3 regions of the Peribacillus sp. TH16 genome follow, and region 2 is predicted to be linked to each of the others. Evidence: riboswitches for the same ligand, from Rfam matches in the RefSeq annotation. Region 2 holds a riboswitch; each other region holds the start of a gene.
The links. A riboswitch is a leader RNA that binds a small molecule or an ion and turns the genes downstream of it on or off. The one in region 2 is predicted to bind preQ1.
Positions count from the first base shown of each region.

Region 1: linked by a shared signal. The riboswitch ahead of queF (preQ(1) synthase) and the one ahead of queC (7-cyano-7-deazaguanine synthase QueC) in region 2 are both predicted to bind preQ1.
Region 3: linked by a shared signal. The riboswitch ahead of JFV29_RS10960 (QueT transporter family protein) and the one ahead of queC (7-cyano-7-deazaguanine synthase QueC) in region 2 are both predicted to bind preQ1.

Region 1 is NZ_JAEKEM010000002.1:2,223,314-2,230,345, forward strand. It holds gene JFV29_RS10680 (ATP-binding cassette domain-containing protein) at 1-119, shown strand, start outside; gene JFV29_RS10685 (ABC transporter permease) at 109-1,275, shown strand; gene JFV29_RS10690 (aspartate kinase) at 1,374-2,720, opposite strand; gene queF (preQ(1) synthase) at 3,247-3,747, opposite strand; PreQ1 riboswitch class I at 3,853-3,898, opposite strand; gene JFV29_RS10700 (DMT family transporter) at 4,029-4,886, shown strand; gene JFV29_RS10705 (BA3454 family stress response protein) at 5,201-5,335, shown strand; gene JFV29_RS10710 (YfmQ family protein) at 5,784-6,233, opposite strand; gene qoxD (cytochrome aa3 quinol oxidase subunit IV) at 6,995-7,032, opposite strand, start outside.
Region 2 is NZ_JAEKEM010000009.1:1,609,823-1,616,854, forward strand. It holds gene JFV29_RS21825 (DUF4260 domain-containing protein) at 1-292, shown strand, start outside; gene queE (7-carboxy-7-deazaguanine synthase QueE) at 373-1,101, opposite strand; gene queD (6-carboxytetrahydropterin synthase QueD) at 1,094-1,564, opposite strand; gene queC (7-cyano-7-deazaguanine synthase QueC) at 1,564-2,226, opposite strand; PreQ1 riboswitch class I at 2,285-2,327, opposite strand; gene JFV29_RS31485 (methyl-accepting chemotaxis protein) at 2,525-4,204, shown strand; gene JFV29_RS21850 (hypothetical protein) at 4,720-4,935, shown strand; gene pgsB (poly-gamma-glutamate synthase PgsB) at 5,728-6,909, shown strand; gene pgsC (poly-gamma-glutamate biosynthesis protein PgsC) at 6,925-7,032, shown strand, end outside.
Region 3 is NZ_JAEKEM010000002.1:2,281,180-2,288,211, forward strand. It holds gene JFV29_RS10935 (sigma-54-dependent transcriptional regulator) at 1-825, shown strand, start outside; gene adhP (alcohol dehydrogenase AdhP) at 903-1,916, opposite strand; gene JFV29_RS10945 (DUF3892 domain-containing protein) at 2,195-2,491, shown strand; gene JFV29_RS10950 (hypothetical protein) at 2,677-3,489, opposite strand; gene JFV29_RS10955 (YbaK/EbsC family protein) at 3,753-4,274, opposite strand; PreQ1 riboswitch class I at 4,442-4,486, shown strand; gene JFV29_RS10960 (QueT transporter family protein) at 4,493-4,978, shown strand; gene JFV29_RS10965 (TVP38/TMEM64 family protein) at 5,100-5,756, shown strand; gene JFV29_RS10970 (PAS domain-containing sensor histidine kinase) at 5,872-7,032, shown strand, end outside.

The DNA of each region.
Region 1 (7,032 bases), on a different contig from region 2:
AAGGGGAACTGATTTATAAAGGAAAGCTTGAGTCTCTTTATATAGAAGAAAATAGTCGTGACCTGAATTATATTTTCATGTCCAAACTTGTAAGGGGGAACCAATCTCATGTTTCTTAATATGTATGTGAAAGAAATGAAGGAAGCTTTAAGAGATCGTCGCACATTGATTTTGAGTGTATTCCTACCTATTCTCTTATTGACTGGGTTAACACTATTTTACGAAAGTTTGATGACCACAGATGAGAATGAAACCTATACCCTGGCAGTCGATCCGTCATTCAGCAAAGACGGCAAAGCCTTGCTTAGTGATTTTCCACAAATCGAAGTCAAATCATTCGATAACCCGACCAAAGCCATAGAAGAAGGCAAAGCCGCTGCAGCCCTGCAAGTAAGCGACGGTTTCATGGAACAAATTAAAAAGGGCGAACAAGTCACGTTCAGCCTCTCCGGTGACACGTATAGCCAAGATAGTTCTTTCGCCCTTTCACAGGTCGAGTCAGCTTTAACACTTTTTGAAAAGCAAATCATTCAAGAACGGCTGCAAAACATCAATACTGACTCTAGTCTGATTAGTCCGCTGCAAGTCAACATCAAGGAAGTGGGCCTTGATACCGATAACGGGGCGTCACTGAGCATTCTTTCAATCTTTTTACCGATGATTATCACGATGGCCATCAGCACTGGGGCCTACCCGCTTGCCTCTGACTTATTTGCAGGAGAAAAAGACCGCAAAACGATGGAAGCCCTGCTAATGACTCCCGTCAGCCGTGGGAAAATCCTTGTAGCCAAATGGCTTACAATTTCATCCATCGGGGCGCTTGCAGGAATTGTCTCTATTCTAGTAGTCACCTTGGAGCTCATTTTTCTAACGGAAGAACTTAGAAAAGGATTTGATTTCGGTAACGACCTATGGATGATCCTCCCTACTGCCCTATTGATTACGGTATTATTTTCAATGTTCATGGGGGCTTTGCAAATGTCAGCTAGCATTATATCCAAGACCGTCAAGGAATCCCAAAACTATATATCACCGATAACAATGCTCGTCATTATGCCTGCACTATTCTTAGGCGGAACAGGCTTACATGAATTAACAACCAAACACTTCTTGATTCCAATTTTCAATATTTTTGCTCTCTTTAAAGAATTGATTTATGGCGTGATTGATTATCAAAACATCTTCCTTACAGCCAGTAGCCTCATTGTCTCAATTGCTTTATTCTTTGCTGTATCTAGGATTTTATTTTTGAAGGATAAATGGGTATTGAATTAAAGTAGACGCGCTGAACTCTCAGCGCGTCTTTTACCTGGCGAGATTTTTGATTTACAGTAAAAAACCTCCTTTTCAAGGAGGTTTCTAAAATCTCATTCTCAAAAAAACTCGTGATATAAAGCCTGAATTGCCGTCTCTTCACTATGACCTTTTACACCGAACATCATGCTCACCTCAGAAGAGCCTTGGTTGATCATTTCGATGTTGACCTTAGCTTCAGCCAGCGCTTTTGATGCTCTTGCCGTTGTACCCACATTATGACGCATGCCTTCCCCGACAACCATAATTAACGCAAGGTTATGTTCCACAATCACTTCATCAGCATGAAGCTCCTGCTTAATGCGCGAAACGATCTTCTTCTCAGCTTCCTCTGTCATTTGATCCTGCCTTAGTATAAGCGTCACATCATCAATACCGGATGGAATATGCTCATATGAAACCCCGTAATCTTCAAGGATATGAAGCAGTTTGCGTCCAAATCCGACTTCACGGTTCATCAAGTATTTACTAATGTAAATACTGCAAAACCCTTTGTCACTCGCAATCCCAATAACCGGGCCATTCGTATTATCGCGTGTGCTCACAATACGCGTCCCCTGAGCCGCTGGGTTATTCGTGTTTTGGATATGAACAGGAATTCCGGCACGAAATGCAGGAATTAAAGCCTCGTCATGGAACACCGAGAAACCAGCATAAGAAAGCTCACGCATTTCGCGATACGTTAACTCTCGGATCCCCTTTGGATTGGAAACCACGTTTGGATTCACAGCGAAAACGGCATCCACATCTGTAAAATTCTCATACAATTCGGCCTTAACCCCATTGGCAAGAATCGAACCCGTAATATCCGAACCACTCCTTGAGAACGTTAAAACATCGCCATCTAACGTGTAACCGAAGAACCCTGGGAATACTACAATTCCCGGCTCATCACGTAGAGCATATAACCGCTCATATGATTCGGGCAGCACTTTAGTGTATCCATCTTCATCCTTTACAATCAAGCCAGCTTTCTTCGGATCCATATACTGCGCCTCTACCCCACGGCTTTGAAAATAAGCCGCAACCAGCTTCGCATTATTATCTTCACCGCTTGCCTTTAAAGCATCCATATAACGCTTCGGATTATTTTGATCTGCACGTAACAACGTGTGCAAATCTTCACGAATCTCTTTAATGACATCCTCTGAAATATCTAATTCTTCAGCAATACTCGCATACCGAGTGACCACATCTTCTATCAAGAGCTGGCCATTCTCACCGCGCAGTTGCTGTTCGGCAACTTCAATCAATAAATCCGTCACCTTTATATCATCGGAATTGCGTTTCCCTGGAGCCGAAACAACAACAATCTTCCTCTCTGGATCAGAAACCACAATTTCGAATACTTTTTTTAACTGTTCACCTGACGCAAGTGAACTCCCGCCAAACTTCGCAACTTTCATCCCGACATCCCCTATTTTTAAAAATATTCTGTCAAAATCAACTCTCCCTATTATTACGTGTTTTGACAAAACAATCAAGAGTTAATTCCGTTTCACAAGGACATTTGTGTTTTCAATAAAGACAAAGTCGATAAAATTATTGAATGAGGATGCAGAAAAACGTATAATAATCACTCTTCTTTGTAGCACTTTTCACATTTTATACGGTTCATTTACAAAAAAAAACGTCAAAACAAAATACCTAGATTCTGTTTTGACGGGTTAAATTAAATATCTTAGAATCAGTGAATCCCTCGATAGGATTCATCCTGTGTAGCTGTGTTTTTCTGTACTTTTCCCTAACCTAGTAACTGGCGATAACTGCCTAAGAGCACCATTCTTAATGAGCTTTGATTACAGAATGAAGATCCTCTTCTTCTGCATTCGGTGATAGGTACATTGCGTCTGCCAGACAATAGGCTTCGTAACAGTCATTTTTGAAAAATGACCGGAGGGGCTCCAACCGCATAAGAGGCTCCTCTAATGTTTAGCGATTATCTACAGTTTCCGGATACAAGTCGTGATTCATCAAGCGGAAATTCGCCATTTCCTCAAACTTCGTCCCTGGTTTCCCGTAGTTTGTGTATGGATCAATAGAAATTCCGCCCCTAGGTGTGAACTTGCCCCAGACTTCAATATATTTCGGATCCATCAACTCGATTAAATCGTTCATGATGATGTTCATGCAATCTTCGTGGAAATCACCATGGTTGCGGAAGCTGAACAAATAAAGCTTCAAAGACTTGCTTTCGACCATCTTCACACTAGGAATATAGCTAATGTAAATGGTTGCAAAGTCCGGCTGGCCAGTAATTGGACATAGGCTAGTAAACTCCGGACAATTGAACTTGACAAAGTAATCCCGGTTCGGATGCTTGTTATCGAACGACTCCAAAATTTCAGGCGCATAGTCGAATGTATATTTTGTGCCTTGATTCCCAAGTAATGTGATATCTTTTTTTAATTCTTCTTCTTTTCTTCCAGACATAAAAAGTCCTCCTCTTCCACGTTTCACAGGGAGATTCATAAAGTGGGCCTCTATATAACAAAAACCATATCTCCTCAAAGATATGGTTGATTCGCGAAAAATATCAAAGCCATAGTTTTTTTAAGAGGGTGATGCTATGAACCTCTCCCGTTTTTCGGGAAATATTTTAAAATTGTCATAGTAAATATAGAAAAAAATATCTAATCTGTCAATCATACTTTTTTAATTTAGTTTGATTCCTACATGTATTCAGCTTAAAATGTAGAAGAAGTTTATCCTACATGAAGGAAGAGATTAAAGTAATGTGGATCTTTGCAGCACTCATCACCAGTTTGTGTTTCGGAATCAATAACAGCATTTTTAAATGGAGTAGCGGAAAGGGTTACTCAAAGGTACATATCCAATTTTTCTTTTATTTTGTAGCTTTTATTTTGTCCATAATTTATGGAGTACTTGTGGATGGTTTGAACCTGAACTTGCTTTCTATCATGCTAGGTGCAGCAATTGGTGTACTGAACACTAATGGAAATATCCAGATGGCAAGCGCCTTTGAAAAAGGTCCGGCAAGTTTGACATCTCCACTAATTGCAGCGAATGCAATATTCCCCATTCTCTGTGCAGCATTAATTTTTCACGAACATATTTCTTCCTTGCAGTGGAGTGGAATAGCCTGCATGCTTCTCGCTACCTTAGTCATTCAGTATACACCTAATGCTAAAGGTAATCATCAATATTTACCTTGGATTATGCACACTTTATTTTCCATTTTATCTTTTGGTGTGCTCGGCATCTTAATGACGACATCAACACGTCTTCATTTAAACTCCCTTGATATTCTAGTATCAATGTATGGGGGCGGAACTCTTTATCTTCTTTCGGCTTTGGCCTTTAAGAATGAAAAAATCAAGCTACAAGAAGTTAAAATTGGTTCCTTAGTAGGTTTTTTAAGCATCATAGCCTATGGATGTTATTTCTTTGCGTTGAATAGCGGCATCGCAAGCATCATTTTCCCTGTCGTCAGCCTAAATTGTTTAGTGGTCGTATTTGCTGGATGTTATTTATTCAAAGAAAAACTAAAATCCTATCAAATTGCCGGCGTATTTGCAGCCTTAATCGGAATTATCTTAACCAAAATTTGAATAATAAATTTTCTAAAACAACCTGCCTGTTATGCAAACTAGCCAGGTTGTTTTTATTTGGGAAATAGGGTCTGACCCCTACACAACAAACCTTTAACACTGATACAACAATCTTTATGCACATACAAAATCTCGGGAAATGGGGTCTGGCCCCAAAAAGTGTTGACATTTCTTTTTAAATATCAGATAATTATGAATATTAAATCTTCACATTCATTGCTTTCGAAATGTTTGAAAAATATTCATCTTTGGGAATAAAAGAAGTACGTACAATACTCCCATTTAATACTGAATTAAGAAAGGAAAGATGCATAATGGTAAAAGTTACAGTAACAGTTGATTTCCAAGGAAAATCTTATCAAACTAACGTCCTTACTAAACCAGGTACTAATCAAGAAGAAATTTTACAACAAGCCCTTCATCAAGTGGAAAAACAATGGAAAGCATAAAAAAGCAGGCTTCGTTTTAGAAACCTGCTTTTTTTATTACCTTTTCAGATGTAATTTACCTAAATTACTTTTTACATGCACTTATACTAATAAACAAATTAACCCTTTTCAATACTGTTTTATTTATGTACTTCTATTGTTTTATTATCCTAATGCATTTTTTTGAATTTTTTCTATTCGAAGAACCCCTCGATTTCAATCCCCCCACTTTTAATTATTTTTTCCATATGATACTAATATAAAGACGTCAGTTTGTGAACGCTTTTACACTCAATCTGAATAACTAGTAATTTTTAGTATTTTCAATAAAGAAGGAAAGAAAGGTCCCTAAATGAACAGGGCTTTATTAACTATAACTTTTACCATCGAATAAAAAAATGGATTACACAATAAATAATTTTAGAAAAAAAGACAGTCTTTTTAAAGACCGTCTTTTTTTATGTTCCTTTTAAACAAAATCCCTTATTACTGGCATAGAACGTTCTTGCAGGCTATCGGAAAGCAAACTATACGCAACTAACTTCTTCTTGTACTGTTTGACTACATCCACGTGGTCGTTGTAAATGTACACAAGTAACCTAACATCCTTTTTGCCTCTTTTAGTATCAATGACTAATGGGGTCCCACTGTTTTCTGGATGTAAAAACAATTGCTCGTTCCCTGGAAATATATGATTTTTTTTCAAAAATTTAGCTTCATTAAAATAATTAATAACTTGAATTTTATCTTCACCTTCCAAGCGTTTTCCGTCAAAGGTTACGATGCAATTCGCGTCACTAAGTTCTGAATGCAGTTTAAATTTGCTTATAATCCAATTCACTGCATCGGTTGGAAGACAGGTAACTAATAGCTTAACCAAGCTTATGAGAATTGTTAAAATCAAAACAGGCAATGTCATATTTCATCATCTCCGCTAAGTTCTAAATTAATTATTATATCCCTTATTATATCAAAGGGGGCGGACAGTATTTCTTTGAAGATGTGACCGTTCTATTAACGTTTCACTTATTGTGAAACGTTGTACTTAAACAAACGGGTTCTTGAAGAAGGGCACTAAAGATACGAAGACGTAGATTAATGCTTAACCAGTCTAAAACGTACACAGTATAGTAGAAATTAAGGAAATTATAGAAGCCACTAAATTATTTTAACGGCTTGTTGCTTTCTTTTTTATATAAAAGGATGATTATTATTCTCTTCAAAACCCGGAAGAATTATTAAAGGCATTACCATTACCCTCTCCTCCAAATGAATCTAAGGTAAGCCCGTCGATAATCCGATCAAACAGTAAAAGACCCAATAAAGGGGCCGCTATCTCGTCCTAGAAATAATGAGCAATGATCAGGGTAAAAACTCAACATTTATTATTTAAATTATTATGAAAAAAGATGTTTTTTTTTGAAGATTCCTCGAATTTTCAAGGAATTCTTGTGTATAACGAATCTAGCTCCTATCTTCTTACCCATATTTTCTACCATTCCCTGTAAATAAAACATTCTGAAATGGTTATACTAAACTTAATTGGTTCATCTTCATCCTTCATAACAATACAAATTTCTATGATGAAGTGAATAGAATGATATATAAATTCCAAAACTTACTATAATTAAATACAAAAAAACTGGGCGTCATCAAGACGCCCAGTTTTGTAGGAATGGATTATTGATATCCCCAAATCATTGTTAGCATTGTACCGA
Region 2 (7,032 bases):
TATCTATTCAATAAATGAATTTAGCTGGTTGATTTTCCTTTTATTACTATTAACACCTGACATTTCTATGTTAGCCTATCTAATCAATAATCAAATTGGTGCCAAGGTTTATAACTTGTTTCATACTTATACAATATCAATACTCATCATTTTACTAGCTGTTTCTCTAAACCAGGATACAATTTTAATGGTAGGTTTAATTTGGACGGCTCATATTGGAATGGATCGTTTTTTAGGATATGGCCTTAAATACACAACGGCTTTCAAGGCTACACACATTCAGGAGGTATAATAGTGGTATTTAGTTTATTGTCCGCATAAAAAAGCAGTGTGATTGATCTTGCGCATCACACTGCTTCTTACTCTCTTCCTTTACACTCCCCGCTTATTTCCCCATATATACGTATGCAGCTGCGGCAGCACTTTCACATTTCTAAGTTCATCATCAGCTATTACTTTATCAATTAGCTCTTCATATTTTTTCAAAAGTCCGCTAATCAGCTGCTGATCATTAGCCGTCCTGCTGTCATCATTGCCAACCTGCAAATAAAAAGGAATATCCGGGTACCGGAAATGTACGTTTTTCGCATACTGATAATCTTCATCATCAAAGATTACAACCTTCAACGAGACATGATTATCGGGATGTCGATTGGCAAGATTAGATATTATTCGATCAAGCACCTCAAAGTCCGTGTTCATCCTAGAACTCGGTGGCTTAGGTGAAATAGTCAGTTCATCAATATCGAGAAACCAATCCTGCCAACGGCTTCCCTGTGTTTCCACGCCGGTTTTCATTCCATTATCTTTTAAAATTGCTATCAAGCCATCTAGATTTTTCAGCAGTGCTGGATTTCCACCTGATATTGTAACGAAGGAAAAGCCCTCACCGCCAATTCGCTTCAGCTCATCCCATATATCTTCGGCAGTCATTTGAACTGTATCTTCCTTACCAGTCCCGTCCCAAGTAAACGCGGAATCACACCAGGCACAAGAATAATCGCATCCTGCCGTCCGAACAAACATGGTCTTTTGTCCGATGACCATGCCCTCCCCTTGTATTGTCGGGCCGAAGATTTCCATAACAGGCAGCTTACTCACTTTCCATCCACTCCCGTCTAGCTTCAGCATAACTCGTCGGAGTTTCATATAGACGAACAAATTCGACTCTAGCACCCTCATAATTCTTGGTTAAAAGGGCTTCGGCCATTTTTTCATAAATCCAGACAACCATATTTTCAGCTGTTGTATTCATGAGCGGCAATGTTTCATTCAAATAACGATGATCAAGGTGTATTTCAATCTCATTTTTCCAAATTTCTTTGATGTCACCAAAATCTATCATCAAACCGCGTGAATCCGTATATCCGCTCAATCCGAAAATGACCCTATACGTGTGGCCATGCAAGTTCTTGCATTTGCCTTCATAGTCATGAAGATGGTGCGCGGCATCAAAGGTGAATTCCTTGCTGACCATGACCCGCTTACTTGAGTAGTTTAATTGATTCCGCTGAATATCTTTATCTATTTTTTGAAGCTTATCCACGATAGTAAAACCGTACATTATTTAAGCACCTGCCGTCTGCTTACATAGTCATCCAACCCTTTTTTCCGAAGCTTACATGCCGGACACTCACCACAGCCGTCGGATATAATCCCGTTATAACAAGTCAGAGTCTTCTCACGGACGAAATCAAATGCGCCAAGCTGATCCGCAAGCTCCCATGTTTCCTCTTTATTCAGCCACATAAGCGGCGTATCAATCACAAATGACTGGTCCATCGACAAATTCAAGGTCACGTTCAACGATTTAATGAATACATCGCGACAGTCTGGATATCCGCTGAAATCCGTCTCGCAGACACCAGTGACAATATGCTTAGCCCCAATTTGGCTTGCCAATACACCGGCAAACGAAAGGAACAGCAAATTCCGCCCTGGTACAAACGTTGACGGCAGTTCCCCGTCTTCTCCGTCCTCTACTGCGATATCACTTCGCGTTAACGCATTCGGCGCTAGTTGGTTCAACAGCGACATATCCAGAATATGATGGGTAATGCCCAGTTCCTTAGCAATCTTTTGCGCGCATTCGATTTCCAAGCTGTGCCGCTGATTATAATCAAACGTAACCGCTTCTACTTTCTCAAATCGCTCCATTGCCCAGAACAAACACGTCGTACTATCCTGTCCCCCGCTAAACACAACCACTGCCTTTTCCTTCTTCATCATTTCTATAAAACTCCTTTTTACGGAAAAAAACAGCACCCTAAGAATAGAGTACTGTTTCTCCTTAGTTTTTTTGAGAGGGTAGCTAGAACCTCTTCCGCCTAGCGGAATATTATAATTTTCCAAATTAATAGTAACTTGAATATGAAAAGAAATCAAGAAGTTTATATCAAACTGATTATAAGACCGAATGATAAAGTTTGTTATACAACATATCTTCCCTTACCTCCTTAAATATCCTATTATTTTTCCGATAAAAAAGGGTAAACAAAAAATATAGCAAAAGGGGTCCATTAACGTGAGAAGTATTAAAGGAAAGATATTGGTGGCATTTTCACTCATTATATCTTTGTGTATCATCTTAGGAGCATTTAATATCTATAGTAGCAATAAGTCACTTGTGCATTCCAAAGATATTATTAAACATGAATTACCGGTTCTTATTGATGAAGAACAACTACTCAATAATCTTGCACAAAGAAGCGCACTCGCGAGAGGCTATATTCTATTTGGCGACGAAAGTAATAAAGAGAGGTTCTTAAAATATACCGAAGAAAGCAAAGTCATTCAGGAGGATCTTTTATCCCTAAGTGATTCTGACAAAATGAAGGAATTGATTCAGAAAAGCGTGGATTGGAGAACGATTATTATTGACCGCGTATTTACACAATATGATCAAGGAAATGAAGAACGCGCTAAAGAAATACTAAAGGATGAAGTTGCACCAATAAGCAATGAATTGATGGATGGGTTTAGGGAGCTAGCTTCCGAACGCGAGAAATCAATTGTCGCTTCCGGAGAAATCGTCATCGCAAGTGGAGAATCAGTTAAAACGACTAGTATCATTATATCCATTGCCGCTGTCATCATAGGCCTTCTGCTTGCGCTTGTAACAGCCAATATTATTACAAAACCTCTCCTTAAAATTAGGGACAGAATGAAAGTAGTGGCGAAAGGTGAGCTGAACCATGAACCTTTAGAGCAAAAATCAAATGATGAAATTGGAGAATTAACTCTGTCCTCCAACCAGATGCAGAAAAACCTTAGTGATACTATCGAAAAAATGCTAGTTGTATCTGAATCCGTTTCGAACCAAAGCGAAGACTTAACTCAATCAGCAAATGAGGTCCAACAAGGCAGCAGACAGATTGCGACTACCATGTTCGAGCTATCGGAAGGTTCAGAGTCTCAAGCCCACCGAGCAGCTGATATGGTCCATATGATGGAAGAGTTCACCAGAAAGATCCAGCAGGCCTATTCTTGCGGGGAAGAAGTTTCCCAAAGCTCCACCGAGATTCTATCCTTGACCAAGGAAGGAATCATATTAATGCGTAACTCGGTCCAACAAATGAAAATGATTGATGAGATTGTCAAAAATGCTGTCGAACAAGTGAAAGGACTTGACTCACAATCAAAGGAAATCTCACAGCTTGTACAGGTCATCAAGGATATTTCCAATCAAACCAATTTATTGGCCTTAAATGCGGCTATAGAAGCTGCACGAGCCGGCGAACATGGAAAGGGCTTCGCCGTCGTTGCAGAAGAAGTACGAAAACTCGCAGAAGAGGTCACACATTCAGTTGGGGATATCACAAATATTGTCACAGCTATCCAAACTGGTTCAAAAACCGTCGTCCACTCTTTAGAAGATGGATACACACAGGTAGATGCAGGTACGAGACAGATTACCCTCACCGGCCAAACATTTGAAACAATTAATAATTCAGTCGGGAACATGGGTACAAAAGTACAGCATATTACAAATGACTTAAACTATATCACTACCAATAGTATAAAAATCAATCAAGCTATCGAAGACATCGCAGCCGTGTCTGAAGAGTCTGCGGCAGGTATTGAACAAGTCTCCGCCTCCGCCCAGCAATCCAGCTCTTCGATGGATGAAATCACTAATCATGCCCGTGAGCTCGCCTCTGCTGCTGAGCAGCTAACTGACCAGGTTAAAAAGTTCCAATTATGATACTAGCAATTTCCTGCGTGTTGCACGCGGGAAATTGCTTTTTTTCTTTTCTTTTCCCACCTTCTATTTCCCTAATGTCTCTTTTATAGAATGTGTTTCGTTTTCGTTAATTTGGGGAATATATTACTAGACACATTAATAAAAAACAAATGGATTCAGGCACGTATCAAAAAACATTTTGATTTATTTTCAGAATATTTAGTGTATAATATATATAACTACAGGAATATTTTTTTACCACTAAAATTAATAGTATCATCTACTTCCACTTCACCTACTTACTGGCAAGTTCCAGTATCAAACGCTCATGATCCAAGCATCCATTTCAACCAATTGCATAGGAACTTCTTCTCAAGAAGGTTCTTTAGTATTATTCTTTCAAGAGTGAATAAAACACAACCAAATAACTAATAAAACGTACTTTTCTCTCCATTATTGTAAAAAAGGGCTAAGTTTCACCAAACCTATGTTACTATTAAACTAAGACTTTTTTAACCCCAAAAGGAGGAATTCATATGAAACGTTTTTTCAAATTCATAGCAGAGTTTAACGAACGGAAAGCCCTAGAACGAGAAACGGACGAGTTCTTTCGCAAAGAATACGAAAATTATATGAAGATGAATTCTGAAAAACAAGGAAAAAAAGCGAGATTAGCTCCTAAGCTTTATGTTATTGATGGTGGTAAAAAGGACTCCAATCCTGAGATTTCTGACAGAAAGAAATCCAGTTAACCTTAATTAATCCAGAATCAGCTACTTTCGTCGTGGCTCCTTTCCCACAAATTACGAATACTCCATAACTAGCGGAGATTTCTTACCCATTCTATTATTCTAAAAAATACAAACGGAAAGCTCAGATATCCTTCTGAGCTTTTTTTCTTTTCATTCTTCTATTTACACTATATTAATAGAAGAAACTAGGCATTTTTCCAAAAAAATTTGCTTGAATTTAGTTTATTTCATTTCAAAGAAAGAAGTCACACTATAGCCCCATGGGTATTTCTCATCTAAAAAACCGAAAATCATAAAAAAAAGAGGGGTGTTCTTTTACTCATCTTTGTTCATATTCAAAAGAGTACAACTATTTGAGTCGATAGATGCAATCTCTTACATAGAATGACAAATGCATGATTATTGTTACGTAGAAGTCAAATAAATGGGTATAAACAATTATTAAACTGTAATAAACCTCACTTTCAGAAACAATTAATTATACAAATATAGCCATTAAGAATTGGGTTCAAATACTCACGAAACTATTTTTATGCTATTCAAAATGAGTATTTATTTACACTTTCCATATTTTAGTGTAAATAAACCAAGGTTTTACTGGATTTCCACCCATATCTTTGGTCTCATAAAACATTTAATCATTTAGATACTATTACACTTATATATACATTTATTTGTAAAATACAATAATAACTATATTGCGATAGAATTTTTGACCCTTGCTTCTTAAGTTTAAAATCATGTAGTGTGTATTCAGTAATTCAAATATTTGAAAAAAAGAGAGGTTAAAAAATGGCACCAATATTTATTTGTGCGATCTTTTTGCTTGGCTATGGCATTTTCGAACAAAAACGCCATCAGAAGCGTCTCGACTCCATCCCGGTACGTGTGAATGTGAATGGGATTCGAGGGAAATCGACTGTAACGCGTCTAATTACAGGTGTGATTCAGGAAGCTAAGTACAAAACAGTAGGTAAAACAACCGGAACATCAGCAAGAATGATCTATTGGTTTACGGACAAAGAAAAACCGATTAAACGCCGTCCAGAGGGACCGAATATTGGAGAGCAACGCCGTGTAGTTAAAGAAGTTGCCGATTTAGGAACAGAAGCACTAGTTTGTGAATGTATGGCTGTACAGCCTGACTATCAACTAATCTTCCAAAATAAAATGATTCAAGCCAACATCGGAGTTATCGTAAATGTACTAGAGGATCATATGGATGTCATGGGACCAACATTGGATGAGGTTGCACAAGCCTTTACAGCAACTATTCCCTATAATGGGCATTTAATAACCATCGAAAGTGAATATTTGGAATTTTTCAAACAAATTGCAAAGAAACGTAATTCGAAAGTAATTGTTGCTGATAATTCAAGAATTTCGGAAGACTTTTTACGCGAATTCGACTATATGGTATTCCCGGATAACGCATCCCTTGCTTTGGCCGTTGCAGAAGCATTGGGCATTGATGAAAAAACGGCTTTCCGTGGCATGTTAAATGCACATCCGGATCCAGGTGCCATGCGTATCACTAAATTCGGAGACCCAATTCAGCCAACGTTCTTTGTAAATGGCTTTGCCGCAAATGACGCTTCGTCGACGTTAAACATCTGGGAACGTGTAAGTACCTTTGGATACAGCACAGAAGCTCCTATCGTCATAATGAACTGCCGTGCTGACCGTGTGGACCGTACAGAGCAGTTTGCAAGAGATGTATTGCCTTACATTAAATCTGAAATCGTCATTGCCATTGGTGAAACTACATCACCGATAACCCGGGTATTTGAGCAAGGTAAATTAGATACAAAAGAGTATTGGGATTTAGAAAACTGGTCAACTGAAGAAATCGTAGCCCGTCTCCGCCCATTAATGAAAAACCGAATCGTATACGGTGTCGGTAACATTCATGGTGCAGCAGAACCATTAATTGAAGCATTTATGAAATCTAAAACGAAGCAAAAAGCGAGTTAAGTAGGAGGAACCTTAATGTTTGGATCGGATTTATATGTAGCCCTAGTACTAGGGGTAACGCTTAGCCTTATTTTTTCAGAAAAAACGGGTGTCGTACCCGCAGGACTTATTGTGCCAGGTTAT
Region 3 (7,032 bases), on a different contig from region 2:
TCCCTTCTCGAAAGCGAATTATTTGGGCATGAAAAAGGGGCCTTCACCGGAGCAACCCAACAACGAAAAGGTTTCTTTGAAATTGCAGGGAATGGCACCCTTTTCCTCGATGAAATTGCCGACGCGAGTCCGGCCATACAAGTCAAATTGCTTCGAGTTTTGGAAACACGGAAATTTATGCGTGTCGGAAGTAGTGGGACATTAAGAACAAATGCCCGCTTAGTAGCCGCCTCCAATGAAAGTCTGCAGCAGGCAGTTGAAAAAAACAAATTCCGGGAAGACCTATTTTATCGACTGAACGTCGTCACTCTTGATATCCCCGCCTTGCGTAACAGAAAAGAAGATATTCCCCTCCTTGTCCGACATTTAGTTGAAAGAACTGGCCAGGCAGATATCTCCTTTTCCAATGAAGCTATTGAAAAATTACAGCAATACGACTGGCCCGGTAATATACGCGAATTATCTAATGTAATCATGCGAACTCTCACTCTTGCTGACCATAAACAGGAAATCTCGGCAAATGATCTCCTTCTATCTACCAACCAGGTTATTCCAATAAAAAAAGACCCGCCGAATGCGAATCAGTCGACTGAAAATCATCTCGAAGAATGGCGTAAACAGCTGGTTGCCGACTTTAATGAGAAAGATGAACTAATGCTCGAGGAAATCCTTAAGGAAATCAAACAACTCGAATCTACAATTGGCAAAGAACTCGTCATGCAGGCACTTCAAAAAACCTATGGAAACCGAAATGAAGCGGCCAAGCGTTTGCAGATCTCCATGAGAAAATTGCGATATATATTAAATGAGAAGAATCAGACATAATCTAATTATAGAATTCTTATAAGCTACCTAGAACAAACGAGGGTGCCCGATTTTAGGACCCCCTCGTTTGTTTATTTCTATTCTAAAGTTAATACGATTCTTCCGTTGATTTCGCCCTTTTCCATCATTTGAAACACGTCGTTGATTTCATCAAGCGTTCTCGTTTCAATATTCGTCCTTACTTTGCCATCAGCCGCAAATTGAACAGCTTCTTGTAGATCTTTTCTTGTACCAACGATTGACCCTTTTACAGTCACCCCATTTAGTACCGTATCAAAAATTGGAATTGGAAGTTCGTCATTCGGCAATCCGACAACGACCAATGTTCCACCCCTTTTAACTGAACTGTAAGCCTGTTCGAAAGCTTTTTTCGTAACCGCTACAGAAATGGCCGCTTGTACTCCACCAACTTTTTCCTTAATGGCTTGTACAGGATCGCTCTTAAGACCATTAACCGTGAAATCTGCTCCTAATTCTGTAGCCAGATCAAGCTTATCATCTTGAATATCAACGGCAATGACATTAAAGCCCATAGCTTTCGCGTATTGAAGAGCAACATGACCCAATCCACCAATTCCATAGATTGCTACCCAATCTCCAGGTTTAGCTTCTGACACTTTAAGCGCTTTATAAGTCGTTACACCAGCACAGAAAATCGGTGAAACTTCCGCAAAGTCAAGACCTTCAGGAACCTTGACCACATATTTTGCTGGCGCTTTGCAATATTCCGCATAACCGCCATCCACAGAATATCCTGCATTCAATTGATCCAGGCAAAGCGTTTCCCGTCCAGTCAGACAGTATTCACAATCGCCACATGCCGAGTAAAGCCATGGAATCCCAACGCGGTCACCAACCTTTAATGTAGTAACGCCTTCTGCCACCTTCTCAATAATGCCTACTCCCTCATGTCCAGGAATAAGCGGCAGCTTCGGTTTTACCGGCCAATCACCATGTACCGCATGTAAATCGGTATGACACACGCCACATGCTTTAATTTTCACTAATATCTCACCATATTCTAATTCAGGGATTGGTACATCTTTAATCTCAAGCTCTTGATTAAATTCATTGACGACCGCCGCCTTCATTGTCTTAACGTCTTGTATTTTTTTTGCATCCGCAGTACTTGCCCCTTGTTTTACATTCATGATTCATATTCCTCCCTTTTTTAAGTGGATATTTCTCACTTCCACTTATTTATGATGCAAGTGCCATGCCAGAAGAATAAAGCCCGGACAACAGTCTTTTCATAAAAAAATGCCGAAAAGTCGGCCCATTTTGACAAAAATGCGGCTCAATCTGGACGAAACCTGGTTTGTATATTGCTGACCAAATAGCTCACCCTATAAATAGGAGGTGTCCAAGCATGGACCAATTTGAAAAAGCATATGAATCCTACAAACAGCAGGGAACCCCACAAGTAAACCAACATGATACAACTGGAAAAGAAGAAATTATCGCAGTACGAAAAAATGAAGATGACAATATTATTGCCATCAAAACAAATTCTGGGCGGGAGCTTGACTATCCCACCGCTCTTTCGGAAGCTAAGGCAGGCAACCTCGCCAATGTTGATGTCTTCCATAAATATGGCCGTGACATATTGCGGAGTGAGCCCGATGGGGTAAAGGAAAATAACCTGGATGAACTACCGGAGTTCTAACTATTTGAAGAAGCTGCCTCACGTATGGGCAGTTTTTTCTGTCAGGGGGGTTAAACAAAAAGGAACCAGCATAGTAGCTGGTTCTCCTTAATTCCAGTTCGTCTTGAGGATGCTTTACAGCTCTGCTTTAAAAATTGCAGAGTTATTTGAAGTATGGTCTACCTAAAACGTCTCTCACCATCATTTTATTTTTCATACCGATAGGATTCAGAGATTTCGAGCAGTTGGCCACAGGATTCCACCACTTCGATGATTTCTATCCAGGACATGTCCAACCCAAGTTCATTAGCATGAGAAATCTTATCCCGTAATTTTCGAATGGCATTCGCATCTTTCTTTCCTTTACTTTTAGAAGGAATTTGGAAGAAGAACCTCAATTCCTGATCTTTATGAATGATATCGAATTTATCACTGATTTGCAGACACTCTATTAAATTGATATCCTCATTTTTATCGATTCTCCTCCTATATAATTCGGTAGCCTTTTCTAAACGATCTCCGCTGATCATTGGATACCAACTGTCATCCCCGAATTTATCCATGATGATATCGCTCATCCTCATTTCCAAAAGGGTAATATATCCAAAAATCAGCATTCTGATTGGAGGCTTTTGAAGGTCAGCGTGGGTAATCAACTTTTTAATTGAATTATTCTCTAACACGAACACCCTCGTTTTATTCTTAAAAATATGAAGAAGTTGAATCAAAGGGGTTGAGTCCGAAACCAATTCTCTTGGTGTAAAACATTTCAAATACTCCGCAATCTTACCTTCACCAAGTTCTTGCCTTTCGATATATCCGATAATTTCCCCTTGATCCTCTACCGCCAATATATCGAAATTCTTTTTTTCCAATTCTTTTTGTATCCCCAGTGCTAAATCGTTTTTATGGCAAAACTCAAGTTCCTGGGCAATGCTCTTAACCGTGATATTTTCTTCATAAAGAGTTTTAAGACTGAGGTAACTGCTATTGTTTTTTTTATAGCTTTCATTGAACATCTTTTACCCTCCACTTACGAACTTTCTGAACGATTTGCCTATGCGCCATGTTGAACAAACCTCCCCTAATTAGACCGTTAATTTACATCTGCGGTCAACTTTTCAGAAGAAAATGGGAGCAAACCTATTCGGAACAAGTTAAAAGCTTATAACTAAAAACCCAGTAATAAAAAGGGAACAGGTAATGTCTCTCGTTATCAACAAATAAAGTCCACCCAAGTGGACTCATTTCCATTCTATGTGGTTCTTTTTGGTACGATAAATCAAAATCCATCAACTGCCTTACCTACTGCTGCTTCCTCATTCTGCTCTTCTTCCCATGCCTTACAAACATCAACCCAATCCTTTGCTCCTGAATATTCAAATAATTCAGCGAGTTTAAGTTCTATTGCAGAGTTCGCACTTCCGCATGCTGGGAATAAAGACTCAAAGCGCTTCATCGACACATCAAGGAAAACATCTAGGTCATTTGCCAACCCAAACGGGCAGACTCCTCCAATGGCATGACCAGTCTGCTCAAGCACATCCTCAGCTGACAGCATTCGTGCCTTGAAACCGAACGTCTGACGAAATTTCTTATTATCCACTTTTGCGTCCCCTGCGGCAACAACCAAAATCGCATGCTCACCTTCCCCCTTAAAGGAAAGAGTCTTAGCAATTCGCGCTGGAATAACACCGATGGTTTCTGCTGCTTCAATCACCGTAGCACTCGATGTTTCGAACTCCATTACATCGCCTTCCCGATTCCATTTTTTAAAATGGCTCTTGACACTCTCGATCGACATATTATATCCACTCCTTTGAAGTACATGTAAAAATAATATCATCCTTTATTGCAATAAATCAAAATCATTGAGACATCCACAGCTTGAAACCTTATTATTTTGAAACCATTCTTTACAAATTGACGAAACAAGCTTACATGGGATACTATTAATCATTGGGCAAACGCCTAACCGTGGTTCGTAACCATCCCACGATAAAAAACTAGGGAGAGATTAAAATGAATGTTCGTACACTTGTGATAAACGGGTTATTGGCTGCCTTGTATGTGGCGGTCTCATTGGTGTTTAAACCAATAGCTTTTGAGATGTTTCAATTTCGTGTACCGGAAATGTTGAATCATCTGATTGTATTCAATAAAAAATATATCTACGGCATAGTGGGCGGCGTTTTCATATCGAATCTGCTCTTTTCGCCGATGGTGCCGTATGATTTGATTTTTGGGGTAGGGCAATCCGTGCTCGCCTTATTGCTTGTCATTTTTGTATCTCGGTTCATAAAAAGCATTAAAGGACGAATGATCGCCACGATTATCTTTTTCACATTCACAATGTTTTTAATTGCAATTGAACTGAACCTTGCCTTTGGCTTACCTTTCTGGTTTAGCTGGATGACCACGGCTGTCGGTGAGTGCGTTGTCCTCTTGATTGGTGCGCCAATCATTTATGGAATGAACAAAAGAATTCAGTTTGAAAAGTGGCTATAAAGGAATCTTTGCGTCGTTAGCCCACTATAATGGAAAAGAGCTGTCTGCTTCATGCGGAAGCTCTTTTTTTCACCATTGAACCTGAAGATGATAAACTATTAGAATGAATGGTGGTGACCTTTTGAAAAAAATACTGACCTTAATCGGTCTACTGGTAATAGTAATATTTATCGTTTCCAATGCAGAATTGTTCACCATGGTTTGGAAAAGTGATTTGGATTCAGTTATAACCATATTGACAGAAAACCTTTTGCTTACTTTTGTTGTGACATTTGTGTTGATGATTGTCCAAAATTCTTTTACCATTATACCCTTAATTTTACTCCTAACCATCAATGTCGCGATATTTGGATTCATATATGGGTACCTATGGAGTTGGGTTACAAGTGTCGTTGCATCAGGATTCATTTTTTATGCAGCCAGGAACTGGTTTCAGGCACCTCTCTTAAAGAAAATGGGCCCAAAATGGAAAGAATCCGTTGTAGAGCATGGCTTTATGTACGTGTTTACCGGAAGGATATTCCCACTCATACCAACAAGTTTAATTAACTTGGCAGCAGGAGTCAGTTCTGTAACCTTCAAGGATTTTTTATTAGCGACCGCACTCGGCAATCTTATATACTTTTTCTTTCTATCCTTAATCCCTTATGGTCTCCTATCTGTGGAAATGAACCAATATACACTAGCTGTACTCGCCTTCCTCTTCTTACTATTTTTCCTTATCTATAAACGCTTTAAGAAGAAAAAGAAAGTAACCTTCTTCAGGAAAAACAGGTGACTGTTAGGGTTCCTGTTTTTTTATTTATGATTCTGCATATATTTTTCTTTGATAGTTTGTTAAAATGTGTATGTATTTTTAACCTTTGAAATGTCGTAAATCAGGGAGAATCTCCATGTCCAAACGCTCCATTTTAGTACTATATATCCTATTTGGGATTCTTACACTAGTCGTGTTCGACTACTTTTTAACTACTAATATTGAAAACAAAGAGATCTTTATTCAACTCCAAAGAGCAGAAGGAATTGTTTTTCTTTTATCAATAGGCTTGATTTTATTTCTTTATTTGGCTAAAAGAGAAAAATTCAAGCAATTAAAAGAAGAGGAACAGCGTCGTCGCACGCTCATTAATTCAATGGTAGACTTCGTTAACTTCAAGGATGGAGATGGCCGATGGCTTGAATCCAACACCTTTGGTCTGCAATTATTTCAATTGGAACATGTAGACTATAAGGGAAAAAAAGACAGTGAGCTCGCAGAATACTCCGAATTTTATAAAGAGTCGTTAATCTACTGTGAAATTTCAGATGAAGAAACGTGGATAAAAAAGGAGATTACGCGGTGTGAGGAAATCATCCCGCTACCCAACGGCAATCATAAGACCTTTGATACCATCAAAGTTCCTTTGTTCTTTGAAGATGGTTCCCGAAAAGGATTAGTGGTCATTGGCAGGGATATTTCTGAAAGAGTTGTCGCAGAAAATCAATTATTTGAGAGTGAACAGCGCTATAAATCATTGTTCGAACACAACCCTTATCCGATGCTGATGCTTGATTTAACCGGAATAATTACCACCGTCAATCCAAGGTTTGAAACAGTTACAGGCTTTCATCAAGAAGAAATCCAAGGTGCCTCTTTTATTGAGTTAAACTTTTCCGCAGAAGATGAAGAACTGATTCGTACATCCTGTCAATACGTCGTCGAAAACCAAAAGGGGATAAAAAAAGGAAAAGATATAGAGTTTCTCACGAAATACGGGGAGTCTCTTTTACTTTCATGTACATTTGTCCCGATGCTTATTGGAAATGAATTAGTCGGAATTATTACCTATGCTAAAGATGTAACTCAAATCCGAGAAACGGAAGCACGCTTAAGAAGAACCGAAAAGTTGTCAATAGTCGGTGAACTTGCTGCCAGTGTAGCACACGAAGTACGTAACCCATTAACTTCTTTAAAAGGATTCGTCCAGTTACTTAAAAAGAGCGACCACCCCTTTGAACAATACTACACTATTATGCTCAGTGAATTAGACCGAATCAATCTGATTGTAAGCGAA